One region of the Paenibacillus sp. JCM 18996 genome, then DNA from elsewhere that is predicted to be linked to it. Evidence: a T-box and tRNA genes for the amino acid it is inferred to sense, from the RefSeq annotation. Region 1 holds a T-box; the other holds one or more tRNA genes.

Region 1 (11,072 bases):
TGTCGTGCCCGCGTTAAAAATATTGACTTTGGATTGCAGGCTTTGCTCCGTTAAATTGGCATAGATCGGTACAAACCCAAAACCCGGAGCCGCCCCGTAACCTACCGTCAAGGAATCGCCCAAAGCTGTGTAATGTAAAGCCTCTTTTCCCATCGCCTATGCCCCTTTCGCTCCTGCCCGATACTTTATCTTATTCCGTTTGTTGCGGAACAGAGCCAGGAAAAACAGCGAAACGGGCATTTTTCTTTACAAAGAAGCAGGCGTAATATATCTACATGGAAGGTACAATTTGCACAAGCCTTGGCGGTGTAGCGCGGAACCGCCGATCAACTCGTAGCAGAGGCCGCGAGCACCTCGTTCATGCTGCCGGAACGGTAGCCCTGCAGGTCAAGTGTTACATAAGCGTATCCGATTTCCTTCAATTTGGCCGAGATGGTTCCGGCGACGTTGACCGCTTCCATCAGTTGTTCCGCAGGAACCTCAATCCGGGCCATAAGCTCATGCTGCCGGACACGCACCTGCCGGAATCCCAGCTGAATCAGGAAATCCTCTGCTTGGTCAATCATCGAGAGCTTCTGTGCCGTAATCGCTTCTCCGTAAGGAATACGCGAGGACAAACAAGCAAAGGACGGCTTATCCCATGTACGCAGGCCGAATTCACGCGACATATGCCGGATTTCCGATTTCTTGATCCCGACTTCCATCAGCGGCGCTCTTACGCCTTTCTCATGCGCCGCGAGCAGGCCCGGGCGATGGTCTCCCAAATCATCCGCTATGGCGCCAAAGATGACGTGCTCGATACCTCTCTCTTTGGCGATAGGGATCAGATGCTCGAACAAGGAATTTTTGCAAAAATAGCAGCGGTTTGTCGGATTCTCTGCGTAGCCGGGGATTGCCAGCTCGCTGGTGTGAATAACTTCATGCCTGCTTCCCAGCTCCTTGGCGAGCGCGATCGCTTCCTCCCTTTCTCTAACAGGGTAGGTCTCGGAGTCCGCCGTTATGGCAAGCACACGGTCTTCTCCAAGAAAATCCAGTGCCGCCTTCAACAAGAAAGCGCTGTCTACACCGCCGGAAAAAGCTACCACTACTTGCTCCATCGAGCGTAAAACTTCTCCGAGTTGTTCATACTTCTGTTGCATAACATTGGCCATCGTGTATGTACCTCCAGTACAACTCAAAGTGGGTTTACGGAACTTTCACGATTCATTCCGTTAATTATTCATGTTATTAATTGATAGTCTTGGACGGCTGCAGCCGCTTGAAGTGCAGCAACGCGTACCGGGACAACCGCGCGTTGCCAGCGCATATTCACACGGGAATAATCGGCATTATTCTAACAATTCGATATAAACTTCAAGTTTCCTCCCTTGAATTAGCCCTAAATCGACGTTAAATCATTTTATTGCCCAGAAGAGAGCCAATCCGCACCACGCTACATAATTTTATCGCCCAGAAGAGAGCCAATCAGCGCCACCGCCGTATCGGCAGTTTGATTGCGGTGATCTAGCAGCGGATTCACTTCAACGAATTCGGCACTGACGACACAACCTGCAGACGAAAGCAGCTCCAACGCAAGGTGGCTCTCGCGGAAGGTGATTCCTCCCGGAACCGGTGTCCCAACTCCCGGCGCGTTATTAGGGTCAAGTCCGTCAAGATCCAGGCTGAGGTGCACTCCATCCGTATCATTGGAAGCGATATCTATCGCCATTTCCATTACCCTGCTCATTCCCAGACGGTCAAGCTCATGCATGGTAAAGACGGTGATGCCCACATGCTTCAAAAACACTTTTTCACCGTCGTCCAAGGACCTGGTGCCAATCAAAACCGTATGCTCAGGTTGAACAGCGGAGCTGGCCCCCGCAATGGAAGTAAGAGCCGGATGGCCGTACCCGAGCGCTGCCGCCAGCGGCATTCCATGGATATTGCCGGAGGGTGACGTATCCGGTGTATTTACATCTCCGTGCGCATCAAACCAGATCACGCCGACCCGCTTTACGTGGCGGCCTACTCCAGCCAGGCTTCCTATCGCAATGCTGTGGTCCCCTCCGAGGATCAAGGGAAAATGTCCGCTATGCATAACGTTCGCCACTGTATCCCGCAGCTCTTGATTCACTCTGGCAATCTCCTGCAAATATTTTAAATTCGCATAGGGGGACGCGGCATGCTTCGATCTTTTTACAATTAAATCTCCGATGTCCGACACCTTCCATCCTAACTGCTCCAGTCTGGACTCAAGCCCGGCATACCGGATCGCGCTGGGGCCCATATCCACTCCTCTTCGGTCAGCTCCCAAATCCATAGGCACCCCGATAATCGCGACGGATTGATTCTTGGACAAGCTCATATTCCCTCTCCCCTGCAGCATAGTTTTACCTCATACCTACTACAGTCGGGTGGAGAGTAGAACGGCTGTCTCAAGCCATGCCGGCGAACGCGCGCCTGTCAGATCTGTGAGGGAGTGTGAATTCCCAGAAGATGAAGCCCCTTTTGTAAAATACATCCCGCTGCATAAGTCAGAATGACCTTCGCCGCTTTCTCCTCTTCATCGCTTGCCAGTATGCGTTCTTGATGATAAAAACGGTTAAAGGTTTGGGCGGAGTGGATCAAATATCTGGCCAGCAGGGAAGGTTCATTCTTCTCAACCGCTTTCAGGACCACGGACGGATAGTCCGCCAGCTCTTTGAGCAGCTGCCACGCCTGGGCGCTTTCAAGGTAAATACCGTTTAGCCCGGAAACCGAGCTGCCGGTTAGCAGGGAAGCTTCCATGCCGGATTTATGCAGGATACTCTGCGTCCGGGCGAAAGCATACTGCACATAAGGCCCCGTTTCACCATCAAAATTCAGAGCTTCCTCCAGTGAAAAATCCACTTCGTTCAAACGGTTGTGTTTTAAATCCCCGAAAATGACGGCCCCCACTCCGATTTGTTCAGCCACGCGCTGTTTGTCAGGGAGGTCCGGATTTTTATGCTCAATAATTTGCAGGGCTCTACCCACCGCTTCGTCAAGTACCTCTTCGAGCACTACAATCTTTCCTTTGCGTGTGGACATCTTTTTTCCTTCAAAACGCATCAACCCGAAACCGATATGCTCACAGCTTTCCGCCCAGTCAAAGCCCGCTTTCTCAAGCACGGCAAATACCTGCTCAAAATGAAGCGTCTGCTCCATACCCACGACATACAGCAAACGATCACCTTTCATCTCCCGGTGGCGGTACAGCGCCGTTGCCAAATCTCTGGCAGGGTAAATCGTAGTTCCATTAGACTTGAGGATTAAACAGGGCGGCAGATTGCGTTCATCCAGCCTGACGACGTAGGCGCCTTCACTCAGTTCGAGCAATCTTTTTTCCCGCAGCAAAGCCACGACCTCGGCCATTTTATCATTGTAAAAGCTCTCTCCCAGCGTGTAATCAAAAGAAACGCCGAGCTTCTCGTACATTCGTTTGAATTCCTTCATGCTGATTTGGATGAACTTGCTCCACAAGCGTACGGTTTCCTCATCGCCCTGCTCCAGCTTACGGAACCATTCGCGGGCTTCATCCTCCAATTCGGGCCGGTGTTCGGCTTCCTCGTGGAATTTCACATACAGGTCGAGACAGGCTTTTATGGAATTGTGCTCCAGCGTTTCCGGTGTACCCCAATGTTTGTAGGCTGCGATCATTTTGCCGAACTGGGTGCCCCAATCTCCCAGATGATTGACCCTCACCGGCTCGGATCCGGTTTCCTTGTACAAGCGGTACAGTGCGTTGCCTATGACCGTGGAGCGAAGGTGCCCGATGCCAAAAGGTTTGGCGATATTGGGGGACGACATGTCGATTATCACCCTGGCCCCCTGCCCCGATTGCGACTGTCCGAAGCCGGTCTGCAGTATCTCTGTGAGTAAAAGCTTGCCGTACACGCTGCGGTCAAAAGAGAGATTGAGATAAGGACCCGCTGCGCTGCACGTTATACCATGAGTGTTCGGCAAGGCTTTCAGCTGGCCAGCGAACTCATGGGCGATAGCCTGAGGCGACTTTCTCCATTGTTTGCCAAGGTGGAAACAAGGCAGAGCGGCGTCCCCCAGCTCCGAGCTTCGCGGAATTTCCAGCCAATCCAGAATTTGTTCCTCTGGCACTTGCAAATAAGGCTGCAGCGCTTGTGCGGCTTTCTTGAGCAGCATTTGATTTCCTCCTTTGTTTTTTGATATGAAAACCTTTGTTGTAGGCATTCCATGGATGCTCGATCGCGACTTAAAAGGCAGGTTTTCCTGGTACAGAACAGAAAGTGAATTTCGATCTGGACGAGCTGCAGCGGTTCAGGGGTTGATGGATCGCTTTGCGAATTCTGATGTTTTGTAACGCAGAAAATACGTAAAAAAAAGCCCCGTCTCCATAAAGAGACGAGAGCTGTTGTTCCCGCGGTACCACTCTTAGTGCACGGCTGCCTCTGCGGCGTCCGCACCCCTCAGTTACGTTAACGGAGTATCCGTGCCTTCCTACTTGGGTCGGATGTTCAAAGCGCGAGGCGTTATGAGGTCCGATTCTCCCGTTCCGGAGGCAATCTCCAAGGCCCGTTCATCACCGCTTCCGTACCGGCTTCCACCCACCCGGCTCGCTGCGACTATCTGCAGTGATTACTGTCCTATTCATCGATTGTAGATATGATTTTTATCATCTTACCAGCTGGATTCGGAAAAATCAAGAGGTTTTTATACTTCATCGGCAGTGGCAAATAGTAACTTGGGGTCTGACCACCCGCCATGCAACGCCACAACGCGCGCCGGGAGAGACACGTGTTGGGAAGCTTGGCGACAGAAGCTTCCTCAATGGACTTCTCGAGACAGGGTTAGTCTCGCTCGATTGTAATTTGTGCAATTGATGAATGTACTCGGAACGCTGTCAGAGGTTTCGTTGCAAAGTACAATACTTTTCTCAAAATCGAGCCAAATCACATGGATTTACCGTATTCCATTGTATGAAATACAATCGGCTGGCGATTTTCCGAAAAATATAGGGTTGTTGACTGCACAAAATACAACGGCGCCCATCTTCATTCCAGTTCACCAACCATCTTACGCACCAGCCTACGGAAATAATGTCTCCAAGACCATGGTCATCCTCTTTCCAGCTCCAATGCGCCGGTGTTTCTGTCGGCCAGCACGATTCTGGCTTCAAAAGGTTCCCCCGACTGGGTGCTGAATTTCAGCTTATTCGTCCTGCCCTTCTCAATCAGCGACTTCACCATCGAGTCGCTCAGCGTCTTGCCCAGGCTCGACTTCCAGATCACGAAGCCGCAGCCCTGCTTATACTCGCTGCAGCCGTACCCCTTGCGGCCCATAAAAATGCGGCCGCCGCACCCCTCGCGCGGGCACGCCGCTACCGCCGCAGGCGCAGCCCGCCGCTCCGCCGGCGAGCCCGTGCCCGCTGCCGCCGGGCCTGCGGCCCCGGCGGCGCCGCGGCTCGCACGGCTCGCGCGCGCTCCAGCGCCTTCGGCGCTGGAGGCACCGCCGCCTTTCGCGGCGACGGTGCCTCTCGGGGCGCGGCCCGTGCCGCGCCCCTTGCGCCCGCCCGCGGCGACGGCCCCCTCCGCCGCAAACTGCACCCTCGCCTGCCTGCGGACCTTGTCCACAATCTGCACCGTGAATCGCTTCACGTTGTCGATAAACCCTGTGTCCGTCGCCACGCCCTTGGCAATCTCGTTCAAGCGCCGCTCCCAGCGGCCCGTCATCTCGGGCGAGGTGAGCAGCTCGATGCCGGCTGCGCGGATCAGTTCCACGGCTGTGCGGCCTTTGGCCGTCACCCGGATCCGCTTGCCCTGCATCTCGATATAGCCCACCTGCTTCAGCCGTTCGATCGTCGCGGCGCGCGTGGCCGGCGTGCCCAGCCCCGATTCCTTCATCGCCTCCCGCAGCTCCTCGTCCTCGATCTGCTTGCCGGCGCTTTCCATCGCCTTCAGCAGCGTGCCCTCGGTGTACGGCTTCGGAGGCTGCGTATCCCGCTGCTTCGCTTCCGCGTCCGCACACAGCACAGGCTGCGCGGCGTCCAGCTGAAACGGCGTATCGCGTTCCTCTTCCGCCTCCGGTTCGGACGCCCCGCTTTTATCCTCGTCAGAAGCTTCGCCGCTTTTCCCTTTGCCGCCACGCTTCTCTTTCTTATCGTCGGCATAGATTGCCTTCCAGCCCAATTGCAGCAATTCCTTCACTGTTGTCTTGAACAGTTCGCCCGCCGCTTCCGTCATGACCGTGTGGACTTTGTACTCCGCGGCCGGATAGAACTGGGCAAGAAACCTTTTGACAACCAGATCGTAAATTTTCTGCTCGTCCGGATTCAGCGAACCCGCCCTTTTATGCGTAGGAAGAATGGCGTGGTGATCTTCCACTTTCGCCGGATTGCAGATATGTTTATTGTTTTTATGCACAAGGCTCCGCTGCGCGCCCGGCAACCAGCTTTCATAGCTTGTACCCTTGAGCGCGTCCAAAGCCCGGTGCATCTCAGGGATGTTCTGCTCATTTACATAGTTCGAATTCGTCCTCGGATACGTGATCACTTTGTGCTTCTCATAGAGAGACTGAGCGGTATCGAGCGTCTTTTTGGCCGAGAAGCCGTATTTTCCGTTCGCCTCCCGCTGCAGCAGCGTCAAATCGTACAGTTTGAACGGATACTCTCTCGTCTCCTTCACTTCGTAGGAAGAGATCCGGCCTTCTTTTCCCCTGACTTTGTCGGCCAAGGCATCCGCCTTCTGTTTATCGGTGAACCGCTCTCCCTGCCACATCGCTTTATAGCGGATTTCGCTTTGCACAAACTGCGCTTCCACGTCGAAGAATGTCTGCGAAGCAAAAGCCTCGATCTGCTTCTCCCGGTCATAGATCAAAGCAAGCACGGGAGTCTGTACCCGGCCCACTGAAAGCAGCGTATTATGCTTCGTCGTAAAAGCTCTCGACCCGTTCATACCAACCAGCCAATCCGCTTCGCTGCGGACGCGGGCGGCTTTGGTCAAATTCTCGAATTCCGCCCCTTCCTTCAGCTCCTCGAACCCTTTGCGGATCGTCTCCTGGGTCAAATCCGAGATCCATAGCCGCTTTACCGGCTGCTTCAGCTTCAAATGCCGCTGGATCAGCGAAAAAATATGCTGCCCCTCCCGCCCCGCGTCGCAAGCGTTCACAAGCCTGTCGCAGCGCCCGGCAAGCTCGGCGATCACTTTTAGCTGGTCCCTCGTTTTGTGATTGGGCACAAGCTTGAAATGATCCGGGATAATCGGCAGGTCGCCCAAATTCCACTTTTTATATTTGTCGTCATAGGCGTCGGGCTCAGCCAAACCAATCAGGTGGCCTATCGCCCACGTAATGATATAATGCTCGCCTTCTATATAAATGCGATGATTTTTGGCCTTGGGATCTATCGCGGCAGCTATATTCCGCCCCATGTCCGGCTTTTCCGCAATGATGAGTGTTTTCAAAACCTTATCGCCCCTCAAAAAACAACCTTCGTCCCATAATGGTAACCAATAAATTTTTCTTTGTAAACTTAATATTCATTGCCCGTGCCGGGCTCAAAACTTGGAACCGCTTCGAAACCTGCTTTGAACCGTGCGTTCATTGTGATATAATGTATCTCTCTTTCCAGAATAATGGAAGAATGATCGGAGGTACCTATTTGGAAACCGAAATACAAAGCTCGTATCAGGAAGAACTCCACAAGTTGGAGGAAACCATGAAGGAAATCGACCTGCAGCTGCAAAATTTGGCGCAAATCCCGGTGTACAACGGTCCCGACCATACGGAACAGGTTCTGGAATCGATCCGTTCAGACAGACGGAGGAAATTGACAGCGGCGCATCCGGAGCCGTATTTCGGAAGACTGGACTTTCAAGAGTCCGGCAAAAGCCAACCGTCACCCCTCTATATAGGCAAAGTGGGCGTAGAGCGGGACTCCTCAAACGAGCTGATGGTGGTTGACTGGCGGGCTCCAGTGGCGAGCTTGTTTTATTCCTTTACAGGGGGAGTCGACGGGGCGTCTTACGATTCGCCGGACGGAACGGTGGAAGGATTGGTCTATCTCAAACGAAACCTGGTTATCCGCAAACAAATTCTGCAGCGGGTAGTAGATACGTTCGACCGCTCTTCCGACAGAATGGCGGTAACGGATGAATTCCTGCTCTACAGGCTGGGCGAGAACAAGGACAACAAGCTGCGCGACATCGTCTCCACCATTCAATCCGAGCAGGATGCGATTATCCGCGCGGTGAAGAACAGCGCCCTAATCATCCAGGGCGTCGCGGGCAGCGGAAAAACGACGGTAGCCCTGCACAGGCTCGCCTTTTTGTTGTATCAGTATCGCGATCAGGTGAAGGCGGAACGGATGATTATTTTTGCCCCGAACCGGATGTTTCTGGACTATATTTCAGGTGTGCTGCCGGAGCTTGGCGTGGGCCAAATCCAGCAAACGACGTTTGCCGACTGGGCGCTGGAGCTGCTCGAGCATGAGGTGAAGCCGGCCAACCCTGCCGAACGGCTGCGGTATTGGTTCCAGACCGGACCCGGAAGGCCGCAGATTGACGATATGGCTCCAGGCCGGTTCAAGGGCTCCATTCGATTCATGCGGTGGCTTGACCGGGTGCTCGAGCTTTATGAGGCGAACGCCGTCCCCGATACGGACTACTTCCCTTGGGACGGAGCCAAACTGGACCGCAGCACGATCGTTCAATGGCATGATATTGAAAACAAACACGAGCCTCTGATGAAGCGGCGGGAGCGGGTTCTGGCGCGGATCAAGCGCTGGCAGGAGATGCAGCTGGAAAAGGTGTGGGAAGTACATCTGAAAAAAGAATACAAAAAGAAAGCCTCCCAGCGTTTGCGCGAATTCGGCAAAAAATGGAAGTTGTACACTCCGTTTTCTTTGTACCTGGAGCTTTTCAGGGCAGAGAGCCGACCCGCTTTTCTGAACAAGGAAATGCTGTCCTTCCTGCCTGAGCCGATTCGTATGGAATCGGAGACTTATATGGAGAAGAAGCGGGTGCAGCCGGAGGATTTTGCTCCCCTGCTCTATATCCGCTCCAAATTGTTCGGCATCCATGGAGATCTTACGTTTGACCATACCGTGATCGACGAGGCACAGGACTTCTCGCCGTTTCAAGTATCGCTGCTAAGGCTGCATACGAGGAACGATTCATTCAGCATTCTCGGCGATTTATCGCAAGGGATCCACAGCTATCAAGGGATCAACGACTGGCGTGAATTTTCGGATCTGTTCGGCGAGGGAAGATCGGCCTATTTTGCACTTAACCGCAGTTACCGTTCCACGATGGAAATCATCCGTTTTGCCAACGAAGTGCTGCGGGGCGGCATGGCTGAAGAGGCGATCGAGGCGATTCCCGTGTTCCGCAGCGGCGAGCCGGTGAAGATTGTACAGGTTGACGAGAACAAGCTCACTGCCGCCCTCAAGGAAGCTATCCGGAGGCTGCGCGGAGATACCAATACGGTAGCTGTCCTGGCGCGGACGGAGGCCAGGTGCCTGCAGCTCCACAAGCGGCTGCTTGCCGAGCACCTGCCGGTGAATTTGATCGCACCGGGGCAGCAGCAATACGAGGGCGGTATTTCGATTCTCCCAATCTTCATGGCGAAGGGACTGGAGTTTGACGCGGTGATCATTATCGACACGGACGAGGTAAATTATGAGGCCTCCCCGCAGGACGCGAAGCTTCTTTACGTGGGCTGCACCCGAGCCCTGCATACACTGGAGCTTTGGCACGACGGCTCCCCTTCCCCGTTGATCGCTGCGATCCGAGGCGATTTCACTTTCCGTTCCGGACAATAAGGAATATAGCAGCCGGGTTATATATGTTCGAATCTTCTGGTAGTGATAAAATGCGCACCCAAATAGATCATTATGTAAATCGGGAACGAATAAATGCTGTTCCACTTTTCCGGATTGTAAAGGTTAAGTCCCTTGGCTATAGTCTCGGCTACAAAAGCTGCAAATAACGCAAACATAATTGCTTTCACAAAAGGGTTTAAGTCCGGTTTGATTTGGATCAAAAACATGACTATTACGGGGATGAGCGAAAAATCCCATAGCACAAAGGCTGGAATAAAAGGAAGGACCTCCATGTGATAATGCCAGGCACCCAATGCAACCCCCAGGAAATCAAACCAGGAAATGATAATCATAACAAGCAGCCCGGCAGACAAGAGCCGTCCTTCACTTCCTTTTTTTCGCAGCCAGATCCATAATGCCCATGGAACCAAGGTCAAAATTACTCCTAACCACCACTGCCAACTGAAGATAACATGTTCCATCCAAATGTGGTACATTCTTTTATTTGCTTCTTCAATAAGACCGTAGCTGCTTTCCATTTCCATTTCTACTTGTGTGTCCATCGTTTCATTTACCTGCCTCTTCAGTAAATAAAAGTTTGTCTCATTATTTACATAACGGACAGTTTTTAACAACGCGGCGAAACTGAAAGCATTTTACCAAGTGAAAAAAGCCTGTGGGGAACTTCCCGACAGGCTTTTTTCGTTTTTTAAAATCCTTTGTACTGAGGTTCTTCGTTTTCAATTTCCTGTACCCGGGACGATAGTTGGTCGACTACTTGCTGCGTAGTCTGGGCCGCATTCTCAAACAGCGATTTTGCCGCTTGATTTTGAGTGCTGAGCGCAAAGGTTTCCAGACTGGCCTGCGCGCTTTTCAAAGAAGCTACTGTTGTTTTGACCTGGGATGCTACTGTCATTTTCGTTCACCTCTTCATTGATATTGTTGGTGCCGTTTTTTATTTTGCCCGCCGCGGACGCTTAAATAACTGTAAGATAAATACAATCATAGTTCGCTCGCTTTTAGCAAATAATTCATAGCGACAACGATTTTAAGCAAAGGGGAGAGAACCGTGCCTGACTGGTTATTGATCGCAATCAAGTCGTTTTTTGCCATCTGCATGCTGTTTGTGATAACACGCGTGCTTGGCAAAAAACAAATTTCCCAGCTGACCTTTTTTGAATATATAACAGGCATCACTTTAGGAGAGCTGACGGGCTTTATTTCGACCGATCTGGAATCCCATTACTTTCTGGGCGTTGTGGCGCTCGCCGTTTGGTTTGTGGTT
Region 2 (11,072 bases), 820 kb from region 1:
TTGTAATTCACAAAACAAATCCTGCAGGTCTTTTTAGTGTTTTTTCTTTTTCAACTAATGTCTGTTCATATCTTGCAATTTTATAATCCAGGCGTTCCAACACTTTCTTCATAGCTTCCATGCTTGTTATGAGCTGCTTACGCTGTTTGATCAGGAGTTCTTTTCTAGCCTCAATGGTTTCATCCCCCTGTTGAAACAACCCAACATACTCAATTAAAAGTTCAACAGGAAGTCCTACGCCTCGCATACATTTGATATATTCGACCCACCTGCAGTCTTCTTCCGTGTAATCCCTGATTCCGCTTTTATTGCGGTTCACCCGTGGAATAAGTCCGATGCGTTCATAATAGCGGAGTGTATCCTGTGAGAGATCAAATTTTTCACTTACTTCTGCGATCAACATGCAGATTTCACCTCCTAATTTCAGATCAAGAACGCCCATGAAAATGGTTAGGGCGTTCTTGTCGTTTCTTATATCAAACTGCACCAATTACCGGATGGGGAACATATGGCTCTTCTAGCCACACAATTTCTTCTGGTGTTAACGTAATCGAAAGAGCAGCTACCGCATCCTCGAGATTGGACATTTTCGTAGCACCGATAATGGGAGCTGTTACTGGTTCTTTCTGCAGCAACCAGGCAAGTGCGATTTGAGCTCGGGGAACGCCACGTTTTTCTGCGATTGCTGCAACGCGCTCCACAATCAACCGATCAGTATTTGCAGTCGCATCGTATTTAGATTTCTGAACTTGATCAGTTTCGGAGCGATATGTTGTTTCCGACCAATCACGCGTCAATCTTCCTGATGCGAGCGGGCTATATGGAATCACTCCGATTTTTTCCTCCCTACAAAGCGGCAGCATCTCCCTCTCCTCTTCACGGTATATGAGGTTGTAATGATTCTGCATCGATACAAACCGGGTCCATCCATTTTTCTCAGCTACATGTAACGCCTTCAGAAACTGCCATGCGTACATGGCAGAAGCACCAATGTATCTCGCCTTCCCAGCCTTCACAACATCATGCAATGCTTCCATCGTTTCTTCAATAGGAGTATTGTAATCCCACCGATGGATTTGATAAAGGTCTACGTAATCTGTTCCCAGTCTCTTCAGGCTCTTATCAATTTCACTCATGATTGCCTTTCGGGAAAGACCAGCACCATTTGGACCTTGATGCATACGGAAATGAACCTTTGTCGCGAGGACAATTTCATCACGATTGGCATAATCCTTTAGAGCACGTCCAACAATTTCCTCGCTTGTTCCGTCTGAATATACATTCGCCGTATCAAAAAAATTGATGCCAAGCTCAAGGGCTTTTTTAATAATAGGACGACTGCGCTCTTCATCAAGTACCCATGGATGAACCCACCGCTCTGCTACACCAAAGCTCATACAGCCAAGACAAAGCCGAGATACATCCAAGCCGGTATTCCCAAGTTTCACATATTCCATTTGATTGTTCCTCACTTTGCAATAGATATTATTTCCTTCAAATGTAGTTTACTCCTTGGAGTTAACTCCAAGTCAAGCGATTCTAGCAGCAAGCGAAATAGTTCGTCTGTAAAGGCCTCAAATTCGTCCTCATCTTGCTACGGTGATTTATCGAATAGCGATTCACCTGATTTTTCGCGGTTAGAGATTCCTTTGTATTTAATGCGACCGTTCGTCATGTATAAAACGTATTCTCGCGCTATGATCGGTGTTATTTCGCGTAGCTGTATGCCGGGATGCACAGGCGTCAATCCAATAACGGAAATACCGCCAGTGTGCTTTGTAGTCTGCTAACGTTCGCTCACGCATACCTTCGGCTTTCTTAACGTTATAAAACAAACCGAAGGCATTGTCCAAATCGTAATCTAACGCTTGTTGTTTTATTAGCCTATCGTCACATTCAACATACGAAAAACGTTGATCTGACAAGATTTTTAACGGGAAAACGTCCTAGAAGGGATTCGAAACCTGATACACGGTTTAGAAGGCCGTTGCTCTATCCAGCTGAGCTACTAAGACAAATGACTAAGCGGATGATGGGAATCGAACCCACGCCACCAGCTTGGGAAGCTGGAGTTCTGCCATTGAACTACATCCGCGCACTTTTTCCATGGTGGGAATTAACACGGCATGCTCAAAACCACAGCATCTAACTAGTGCTTCCCTCGTATGACGTTGTACATTGACATCACCCGGGGACAATTAATTTATCATATCACGTCTATGCTATCCATTTAGTTGCAGTTCGTTGAAAAAAAGGAAATCCCTCGAATTAAAAAACACTATCCTTATATTTCAGGACAGTGCCTTAAGGTTAAAGCGTGATGCGCATACCTGATCTTGCCATTTCGACCGGCCCAGCAAACGTCCGGGAAGCTTGCTCAACCAACAATTCTCTGTCGCCATAATGAGGCAGATGTGTAAGGATCAACCTCCCCGCGCGGGCTAATTGAGCAATTTTCCCGGCTTCGGGTGCAGTGCAGTGACCGATTTTATCGCCATTCTGGCCGTCGTACAGACTTGATTCGCAGATGAGCAGGTCGCAGTCCGCAGCGAAATCCGCCAGTCTTTCGTCGAATGCCGTATCCCCCGTATACACCATATGTTTCCCTTCCGATTCAATCCGGATCGCCAGGTTGTACTCGGGATGAACGGTTCCCTGGAAGCGGAACTTGAGACCGGCTATTTCCAGATCTTCTTTCTCCTGTATCAGGTGCCCTTTCGTATAGGATTCGTAGGAAAGTTTGAAGAAATGCCCGGACTGGTCGTGCCCATAGATGGGAAGCGGACGGCTCATTTTCCCGAGCTGGGTCGCGATCAGAGCCGAATACTGCAAGCAGCCCAAGTCAGCTATATGATCCGCATGATAGTGGGTTAAAACGACGGCGTCCAGGTCTTCGATCTGTGTATGACGAAATAATTGGGCGAGCACTCCGCTTCCGCAGTCCAGCAAAATACGCCGGTTTGCGGATTCGAGCAGCAGCCCTGCCGTCGCTTCGCCGGCTTCAGGGTATGCCCCCCAGCAGCCTAGAATTGTTATGTTCATTATGCTCTTCTCCTGACTTCTATAACTACTCCAGCGATATTCAATTAAATACGGGCTTCGGAATCGATTCAATCAGCCGTCTCGTATAAGGCACGACGGACTCCTCAAAAATGTAACGCGCGGAGCCTCTGTCCACGATTTGACCCTGGTTCATGACCAGAATAGAATCGCAGATCAACCGCACTACATGCAGATCGTGTGATATAAATAAACAGGTGATCCCGTACTCGCGCTGAAGGTCTTTTAACAGCAAAAGCACCTGCGTCTGCAAGGAGACATCCAGCGCGGATACGATCTCATCGCAGACAAGCAGCTTCGGTTTCAGCCCCAAGGCCCTCGCTATGCCAACTCTTTGGCACTGTCCTCCGCTTAATTCCGCCGGTCTTCTATGCCCGAATTCTTCCGGCAATCCGACTTCCCGCATAAGCTTATATGTTTCCTTCCGCAGCACTTCCCGGGACGCATACATCCGGTGGATCTTCATCGGTTCCGATATCAATTCCTCGACATTCATCCGGGGGTTGAGACTTTCAACGGAATTTTGGAAAATGACCTGCATGTCGCGCCTGACAAGCCTCCGTTGCTCCGAATTAGCCCCGGCAATGTCGATTCCTTTATAATAAATTTTCCCCGCTTCAGGCTGCTTTAGACCAAGAATAAGCTCTCCTAATGTGGACTTGCCGCTTCCGCTTTCTCCGACGATGCCGATCGTCGTGCCTTGTTCGACATGAAAACTGATTCGGTCCACTGCGGTAAAAGTCTCTTTTTTGCCCCATAATCTTTTGTGCGTGTAGCTTTTAACCACACCTTCCACCTCAAGCAAACTTTGATGGTTTGGCATCTGCCCCGCCTCCCTTCTCAAAGTGCACTAACGGATGATGGCATGCCGCCCTGTGCAGCATTTCCTTGGTACAGGAAACCGGCACGGGGCTTGGCTCCACGGCTAGGCACCGCTCCTGTCTGTACGCGCACCGCTCATGAAAAACGCAGCCTTGACCGGCTGCAGTCTGCGCCTGTACGCTGCCGGGAATACCTCTCAAATCGTCAAGTGAATCGTGCAGTGAAGGTGTCGCCCGAAAAAGGGCTTCCGTGTAAGGATGCGCGGGCGATGAAAATATATTGGCCGCTGGAGCTTGTTCTGCGATCCGGCCGGCGTACATGACCGTAATATCGTCGCAGATTTGTCCGAGCAGCCCCAAGTCGTGGCTGATGATTAACAGCGACAGACTGTATTTCTCGCGAAAATCGTTCAATAATTTCAGTATTTGCGCCTGCACTGTCACATCCAGGGCGGTTGTGGGCTCGTCCGCAATCAGCAGGGACGGACGGCACATCATTGCCGCCGCAATGATGACGCGCTGTCTCATCCCGCCGCTTAAACGGTGCGGATATTCGTTAAAAACGCGGTTCAGGTCACGAATCCCCACTTGTTCGAGCAGATCGAAAGCCCAGTCCCGGACGCTTGCTTTCGACTCGTGCGGATAATGGAATCGATAGCCGTCCATCATCTGTTCCCCGATCGTAAGGGTCGGACTTAACGACGTCATCGGGTTCTGCGGCACAAAGGCAATTTTGCGGCCGAGGAAGTTACGGTTGAACGCCGCATCCTTTATATCGAGAAAAGACTCCCCGTCCAGCGACGCGTTCCCCGAAACGAGCCGCACGGTAGGCGGCAGTAGCCTCGCCATCGCTTTGGCGGTAATCGATTTTCCCGAACCGGATTCGCCGGCGATACCCATCACTTTGCCGGCGCCGAGCTGGAAGGAGAAGTCGCGGACAAAAGGCTGCCAGCCCCGTTCCGTCTTAACTTCAACGGTGAGTCCTTCCACCATGACCCCTTTATTCATGCGATCCCCTCCCTTTGCGAAGCGAATCTCCGATCAAGTTTCCGCCCAGCGCCGTCATGATCAACGCCAGCCCGGGAATAAACGGAAACCAAGGGGCGAGCGCCATAAATTTGCGCGATTCCTCCAACATTCCGCCCCAACTGGCCTCCGGTAGCTGAATGCCCAGTCCCAGAAAGGATAAAGAAGCTTCCGTCAAAATGGCAATGCCGAAGCTGGAAGTGGCTTGAGCAAGCAGACGATGAAAGGAGGCGGGCAGGATATGCCGAAATAAAATATACCCCGCTCCCGCGCCGTACGTGTGTGCCGCTTTGACGAATAGCGCCTGTTTGGTCTCCATGACCATTCCATACGAAAGACGGGCGAACACCGGAATGTTAAACAGGGCTATGGCCGCGAGGGCGTTGATTTTACCCGCACCCATCACTGCAATGATCATCATGGCGAGAAGCAGATGCGGGAAAGCGAATAATCCGTCGACGAACCGCATCAAGATCTCGCTGCCCCAGCCCCGCAGATAGCCTCCGATACCGCCTATCAAACTTCCGGCAAGCCCGCCGAGAAGGACGGAAACCAGTCCGACCTCATAAGCGTTTTTCGAGGCTACCATTATTCGGCTTAACACGTCACGCCCGAATTGGTCCGTTCCTAACCAGTGGCTCGCATCCGGCTTCGCCAGCCGAAACGCCATATTCATCTGGTTCGCATCATGCGGCGTATAGAACAGGGCAGTCAAGGCCAGCAACGCCGTTATGGAAACGAGAGTCACTCCGAGATATCTCCATACTATCATAATTATTCCCGCTTTCTGTATTTACACCGTTAAAGTCTGCTCCATCCTGGGATCAAGCTTACGGTACAGCATTTCAAGGCCAAGGTTTAGGCATACGATCATCCCGGTTACAAATAAAACCAACCCTTCGAGCAGCATCGCGTCCCTTTGCTGTACAGCTACAAGTATCAATCTGCCTATGCCCGGGATCGCGAAGATCTCTTCGATTACAATCGCGCCGGCCAAGAGGCCGCCAATCTGCAGTCCGATCAAAGTAACCGGAGCGATCAAGGCGTTGCGCAGTCCATAGCGGAAGTACAAGCGAAATGCACTGATGCCCTTGCTTCTGGCAAAGTAAACATAATCTTGAGACAGCACCTCCAGCATGGAAGCGCGCACCATGCGAAGCAGAACACCCGTTTCAATGATGGAAAGAGACAGGGAAGGGAGGACTAGACTTTTTATAAACCCGCCGGGGCTCTCTCCCATACCAACGTAGCCGCCTGGCGGAAACCAGGGAAGATAAATGGAAAAACCGATGATGAGTACAATAGCGACCCAAAATGACGGAACCGCCATCCCCAGCTGCATCAATATCCTGCATACGTAATCGGCCAACCGGTTCGCATGCACCGCAGCCAGCACTCCAAGAGGCAGCGCGAGCACAACACTGATAAACAGGCTGAATACCACTAAAGAAACAGTGGCCGGCAGCCGCTCGGCAATCAAGCCGGCCACCGGTTTGCCATAAACCGACGACTGTCCCAAATCTCCTGCCAGCACATGACCCAGCCAATGTAAATATCGGACAGGCCAAGGCCGGTCCAATCCCAATTGATGCCGAAGCTCCTGCACCGCCTCCGGGGAACCGTCCATGCCGAGCTTGATCTGCGCGGCATCCCCCGGCACGATCTGGAGAAAGAAAAAGACAAGGAACGATACGGTCAACATGAGCCCTAAAGCGCCTGTCAACTTTTTAATGAAAATTTGCGGCATCGTATCTTTCCTCCCAATATTCCGAAACTTATTATTTATTCAAATACACTGTCGATAATTCGTAAATGTCTATCGGATAAGTTTCAAGCCCCGTCACTTTCTTGCCGGTTCCAAGCAGCGTTCTCGGAGTCTGCAGGTAGACGGCCGGCACGTCTTTGGCCAGCTGCTCCTGGATGGATGCGTAAATATTTTTCCGCTCAGCTTTGTCCGTTACTGTCCTGCCTTTTTTGAGGGCTTCGTCGACCGCCGGATTTTTATAATTCATATAGTTTTCTTTATTGGCGGACTCGTACCGGCTGAGCATCGCGTCAGGATCCAAACGCCCGGTGTGCGAAATGACGGTCATTTGATAATTCCGTCCCGTATACACGTCCTTCACCCATTTGCCCCAATCCACCGTCTCCAGCTTCACATTGATACCGATTTGTTTAAGCTGGTCCGCAATCACCTGTCCTGCTTTTACGTGGATCGCATAAGGCTGGGGCAGCGACAGCGTGATGTCAAAGCCTTTCTCAAAGCCCGCTTCTTTCAGCAGCGCTTTTGCTTTAGCTATATCGGTCTTCCACACATTGTTCTTGTCGGCATAAAAGGGGTCCGCGGGAGACATATGGCTTCCGATCGGATCGCCAAATCCCCAGTTGGAACCGGCGATAACCACATTTTTGTCAACAGCCAGATTAATTGCTTGTCTAACCTTCAAATTATCAAGCGGAGCGACCGAGTTGTTCATGGTCAGAATTTGAACGGCGTTGGAAGGCTTCGTAACCAGGCTCAGGTTGGAATCCTTCTTTACTTGATCGGCTTGTTCCCCGTCCACGGTGGCTACATCGATCTGCCCGCTTTTCAAATTGATCAGCTGTGTCGCTGTGTCGGGCATGACCCGAAACTCGGCGCTGTCCAGATAAGGGCGGTCCTTCATATAAAAAGATTTGTTTTTCTCTAGTACTACTTTTTGCTGCGGGGTCCACTCTTTAAATGCAAACGCTCCTGTGCCGACCGGATGCGTCTTCAGCTGGTCCACAGCTTCTTTGGGGACGATGGCGGACCAAGGCATGGCGAGCGAGGAAAGAAAAGGCGTATTTGCGTCTTTCAGTTTTATGGTTACTTTCGAGGAACCGTCAACGGAAATATCTTCGATCAGGGCATAATCGCCCGCGCGAGGGCTGCCTTTCTCCATCAAACGCTGCAGGGAAAACTTTACGTCCTCCGCCGTAAATTTTCTTCCGTTATGGAACTGTACATCGTCGCGAAGCTCAAACACCCAAATCTTGCCGTCAGCCGAAGGCGTCCATTTCAAAGCAAGGCGCGGAATAAGATTGCCGTTCGGGTCGGTCCCCACAAGCGTGTCAAAAATGCTGTTGGTCACCTGGAACGTTGAAGCGGATACGGTGCGCTGAGGATCCAGACCGTCCACATCATTTTGTACCGCTATTCGAAGCGTGCCTCCTTGCTGCGGGGCGGAAGCGGCTTTCTCGGGTTTCGAGCCCTTATCGGAAGCGCCGCTCGATGGTTGAGCGTTTTGCCCGCATCCGGCCAAAAGGGCTGCCGTCAATAAACAGACTGTCAAGAGTTTTCCGTGCTTTTTGGTAAACCGTGTCATTGGTTTCATCTCCTAATGTTTAATTCCATTGATATATTTCACGGAGTTCTTTGAGGCTTTGCTCCATTTTTTCCAAATGCTCCAACACCCGTTCTTTGCAAAGGTGGCTGACGGCTTGAATCAGGCTGTTGCTGAGCGACAACGGGGCCGTGTAAGAATCCAGGAACCCGTCCGAAGATGTAGCTGCAAAAAGCGACACATCCGCAAATTGGCAAAACGGAGAAATCGGACTGTCCGTGATAACCACGATTTGGGCCCCGCGCTGCCTGGCCATTTCTACCCCCTTCAGCAGAATATGGGAATATCTTGGAAACCCCGCCGCCAAAAATAAATCCCCGGGTTCCAGGACGGCGACTCTTTCAGCGACATCTCCCTGCTGGATCAGCGAACAATTGCCCAGCATAAAATGCAGGCTGTACGCGAGAAACCCGCTGACGGAGAGACTGGCTTTCCACCCGGCCGCGTGGATGCGTTTGGCTTTGCAGATCAAGTCGGCGGCAGCCCAAATCTGTACATTTTGCTGGAGGTCAAGCGTCTTTTGCAAATTTTCAATGTCAGTCAGCTGCGCTTGATCCGGCTTGAATAACTGCCCCCGGGAGGTCTCGGTAGAGCTTTTCAAACGCACGATCGTGCGATTTTCCATAACTTTGGATTTCAGGAATTCCTGCATATCCGAAAAACTGTTGAAATCCAGGGCAGTCGCCAGCCGATGCACCGTTGCCTCGCTCACCCCGGAAATTTCACCGATTCGCGACGCCGAAAGAAACGCTGTACCGACCCAGTCCCGCCTGATTTCGGCCGCGACCTTTTTCATGCTTTTGCTCAGACCGCCGAACTTGTTATCGATAATGGCTTCAATTGTTGATTCCCGTCTATCCAACTTCTTCGTTCTCCCTGTCCAGGTTTTCCTGTAGAAAACGAATGTCTCTGATCACGGTCTGGTTCCGGATTTCTTCAATCCCGAAGCGTTCAAACCGGTTAATAAGCAAGGACGCTATCCCCGCATTTCCCGCTCCGACGCAATCGTCGTAAAAGTTGTCTCCTACATATAAGGCTTCGGACGGTTTGGACTGCATGCGCTTAAGAGCCAGTTGAAAAATTTGGGGATCCGGTTTCTCGCAGCCCGCTTCGGAAGATACGATGATTTCATCGAAATAGCGTTCCAGTTTGAATTTGCCCAAAATCTCCCGCGCCGTTTGATCCCAATTGGACAGCAGAAACAGACGATAGCCCTGCGATTTCAGCTTGTCCAAAACCTCATGGGTCCACGGGTATACGGCCCAATGCCGTTCACGGTCCTTCGCTTCCGCAAGAGTCCTGCAAAAATCAAACAAATTGACGGATACACCCAAATGATAGTTGACAGTTCCCGTATACCATGGAAAATATGTATCTGCTTGTTTGCCCAGCACCCCCCCAAACTCTCTCATGAACAATTTGTCCGCCCAATGCTGGGCCCGCTCGATGCTCTCTAAAGAACGGTGGATGCCGATGCTTTTTAACGCCTCCTGATAGGGCTTTTCTCTTTCCAAATAAAGAAGCGTGTAGCCCAAATCGAATCCGATTACTTTTTTCAACCCAGTTCCACTCCAATTCTTTCCGGTTGTGTAGACTACATTTTACATTCAATGAAGGATTGGCTACATTTTTTATAGTAATCCTGCTTTGTCATCCCGGTGTTAATTGTTTTTAAATAAATTGTTAAGCGAACTGTGTACTGATTAAGCGAAAAAAATCGCCTGGCGGCGTCCTGTAGATCATTGCAGTAAATCAAATTATTGCTCGGTTATCCACAGAACTTGCTTCCGCATAGTTTCCTATACAACAAAAAAACCAGCTGCTCTTGCGCAGCCGGTTGTGGAATATTTGGTACTATCAAATTTTGCTTTCTTTCGTGTGAGAGTCTCTCTCTTCATCTGCGCAATCAAAACATACCAACGATTTATCCTCCAGAACTATACCGTCCAGAAACCCGTCGCGACAGAAAATCTGCTTCCGGCACTTTGCGCAATGACCGACAAATTCCTGCATGCTTGCCACCTCCTCAGCTGAAGTGAACGTGATTGCTTCGACCGGACTGTGCAGCATAACGCGTGCTGTGTGTAGGCCCGGTGCCGCGTGAGCAGTCCGGGACAGCAGCCTAGCGGTGCTGGGCGTAGCGGCCCGGTTTGCTTATCCTGCGGATTGCCTCGCATACCTGCGGTGGGAGCGGCTGTACGTCACCCGCTTGAATATTGTGCAAAAGCTGATGCAACGTGCTCGCTCCGGGTATAACGGTGGCAACGGCGGGATGCGACAGCGGGTAGCGCAGAGCGGTTTGTGTGAGATTCGTTCCGCCGTCTAGCAGCGTAATCAGCTTCCCGTGGAGCTCCAGCAGCTCTTCCCTGGTGTAGTCCAGGAAGCCGTTGTCCGCTTTAGCATAGCCGTTGTCGGTCAAAATCCCTTTAGCCAGCGGCCCCCGCGCTATCAGACTAATCCCATGCTCGTCCAGAAGAGGCAGCACTTCCTCCTCCGGCCGACTGTCCAAAATACTGTATTGGCTCATTACGCTTACAATGTTCGACCGCTTCACGTATTCCCGGATTACATTGGGGCGTATGGAGGAAATTCCGTAATAACGAATGACTCCTTCTTGCTTGAGCTCTTCAAAAGCTTCTATGGTTTCGTCAATCGGGTCATCCAAAGTGCCTCCGTGCAGCTGATATAAATCGATAAAATCGGTTTGGAGCCGCCTGAGGCTTTGCTTCACCGCCGTTTTTATGTATGCTTTCGACGGGTCCCACGTCCATCCTTCCTTACCGGCTTCTCTGCGATTGCC

The links. The T-box of region 1 lies ahead of argS (arginine--tRNA ligase). A T-box ahead of a tRNA ligase gene usually reads a tRNA of that ligase, here a tRNA-Arg.
Region 2: it encodes a tRNA-Arg, which carries the amino acid that the T-box ahead of argS (arginine--tRNA ligase) is inferred to sense. The anticodon was not compared.

What each region holds. Positions count from the first base shown of each region.
Region 1 is NZ_AP043884.1:1,210,571-1,221,642, forward strand. Features, by position in the region: gene ACZ5N7_RS05940 (GDSL-type esterase/lipase family protein) at 1-153, opposite strand, end outside; gene larE (ATP-dependent sacrificial sulfur transferase LarE) at 327-1,151, opposite strand; gene rocF (arginase) at 1,433-2,344, opposite strand; gene argS (arginine--tRNA ligase) at 2,443-4,155, opposite strand; T-box leader at 4,368-4,633, opposite strand; gene ACZ5N7_RS05960 (type IA DNA topoisomerase) at 5,088-7,430, opposite strand; gene ACZ5N7_RS05965 (HelD family protein) at 7,628-9,787, shown strand; gene ACZ5N7_RS05970 (CBO0543 family protein) at 9,805-10,350, opposite strand; gene ACZ5N7_RS05975 (DUF1657 domain-containing protein) at 10,497-10,703, opposite strand; gene ACZ5N7_RS05980 (DUF421 domain-containing protein) at 10,857-11,072, shown strand, end outside.
Region 2 is NZ_AP043884.1:2,033,058-2,044,129, forward strand. Features, by position in the region: gene ACZ5N7_RS10100 (MerR family transcriptional regulator) at 8-403, opposite strand; gene ACZ5N7_RS10105 (aldo/keto reductase) at 477-1,457, opposite strand; tRNA gene ACZ5N7_RS10110 (tRNA-Arg) at 1,943-2,015, opposite strand; tRNA gene ACZ5N7_RS10115 (tRNA-Gly) at 2,025-2,095, opposite strand; gene ACZ5N7_RS10120 (MBL fold metallo-hydrolase) at 2,311-3,042, opposite strand; gene ACZ5N7_RS10125 (ABC transporter ATP-binding protein) at 3,083-3,883, opposite strand; gene ACZ5N7_RS10130 (ABC transporter ATP-binding protein) at 3,858-4,889, opposite strand; gene ACZ5N7_RS10135 (ABC transporter permease) at 4,882-5,679, opposite strand; gene ACZ5N7_RS10140 (ABC transporter permease) at 5,701-6,654, opposite strand; gene ACZ5N7_RS10145 (ABC transporter substrate-binding protein) at 6,686-8,254, opposite strand; gene ACZ5N7_RS10150 (MurR/RpiR family transcriptional regulator) at 8,274-9,134, opposite strand; gene ACZ5N7_RS10155 (HAD family hydrolase) at 9,127-9,831, opposite strand; gene ACZ5N7_RS10160 (aldo/keto reductase) at 10,395-11,072, opposite strand, start outside.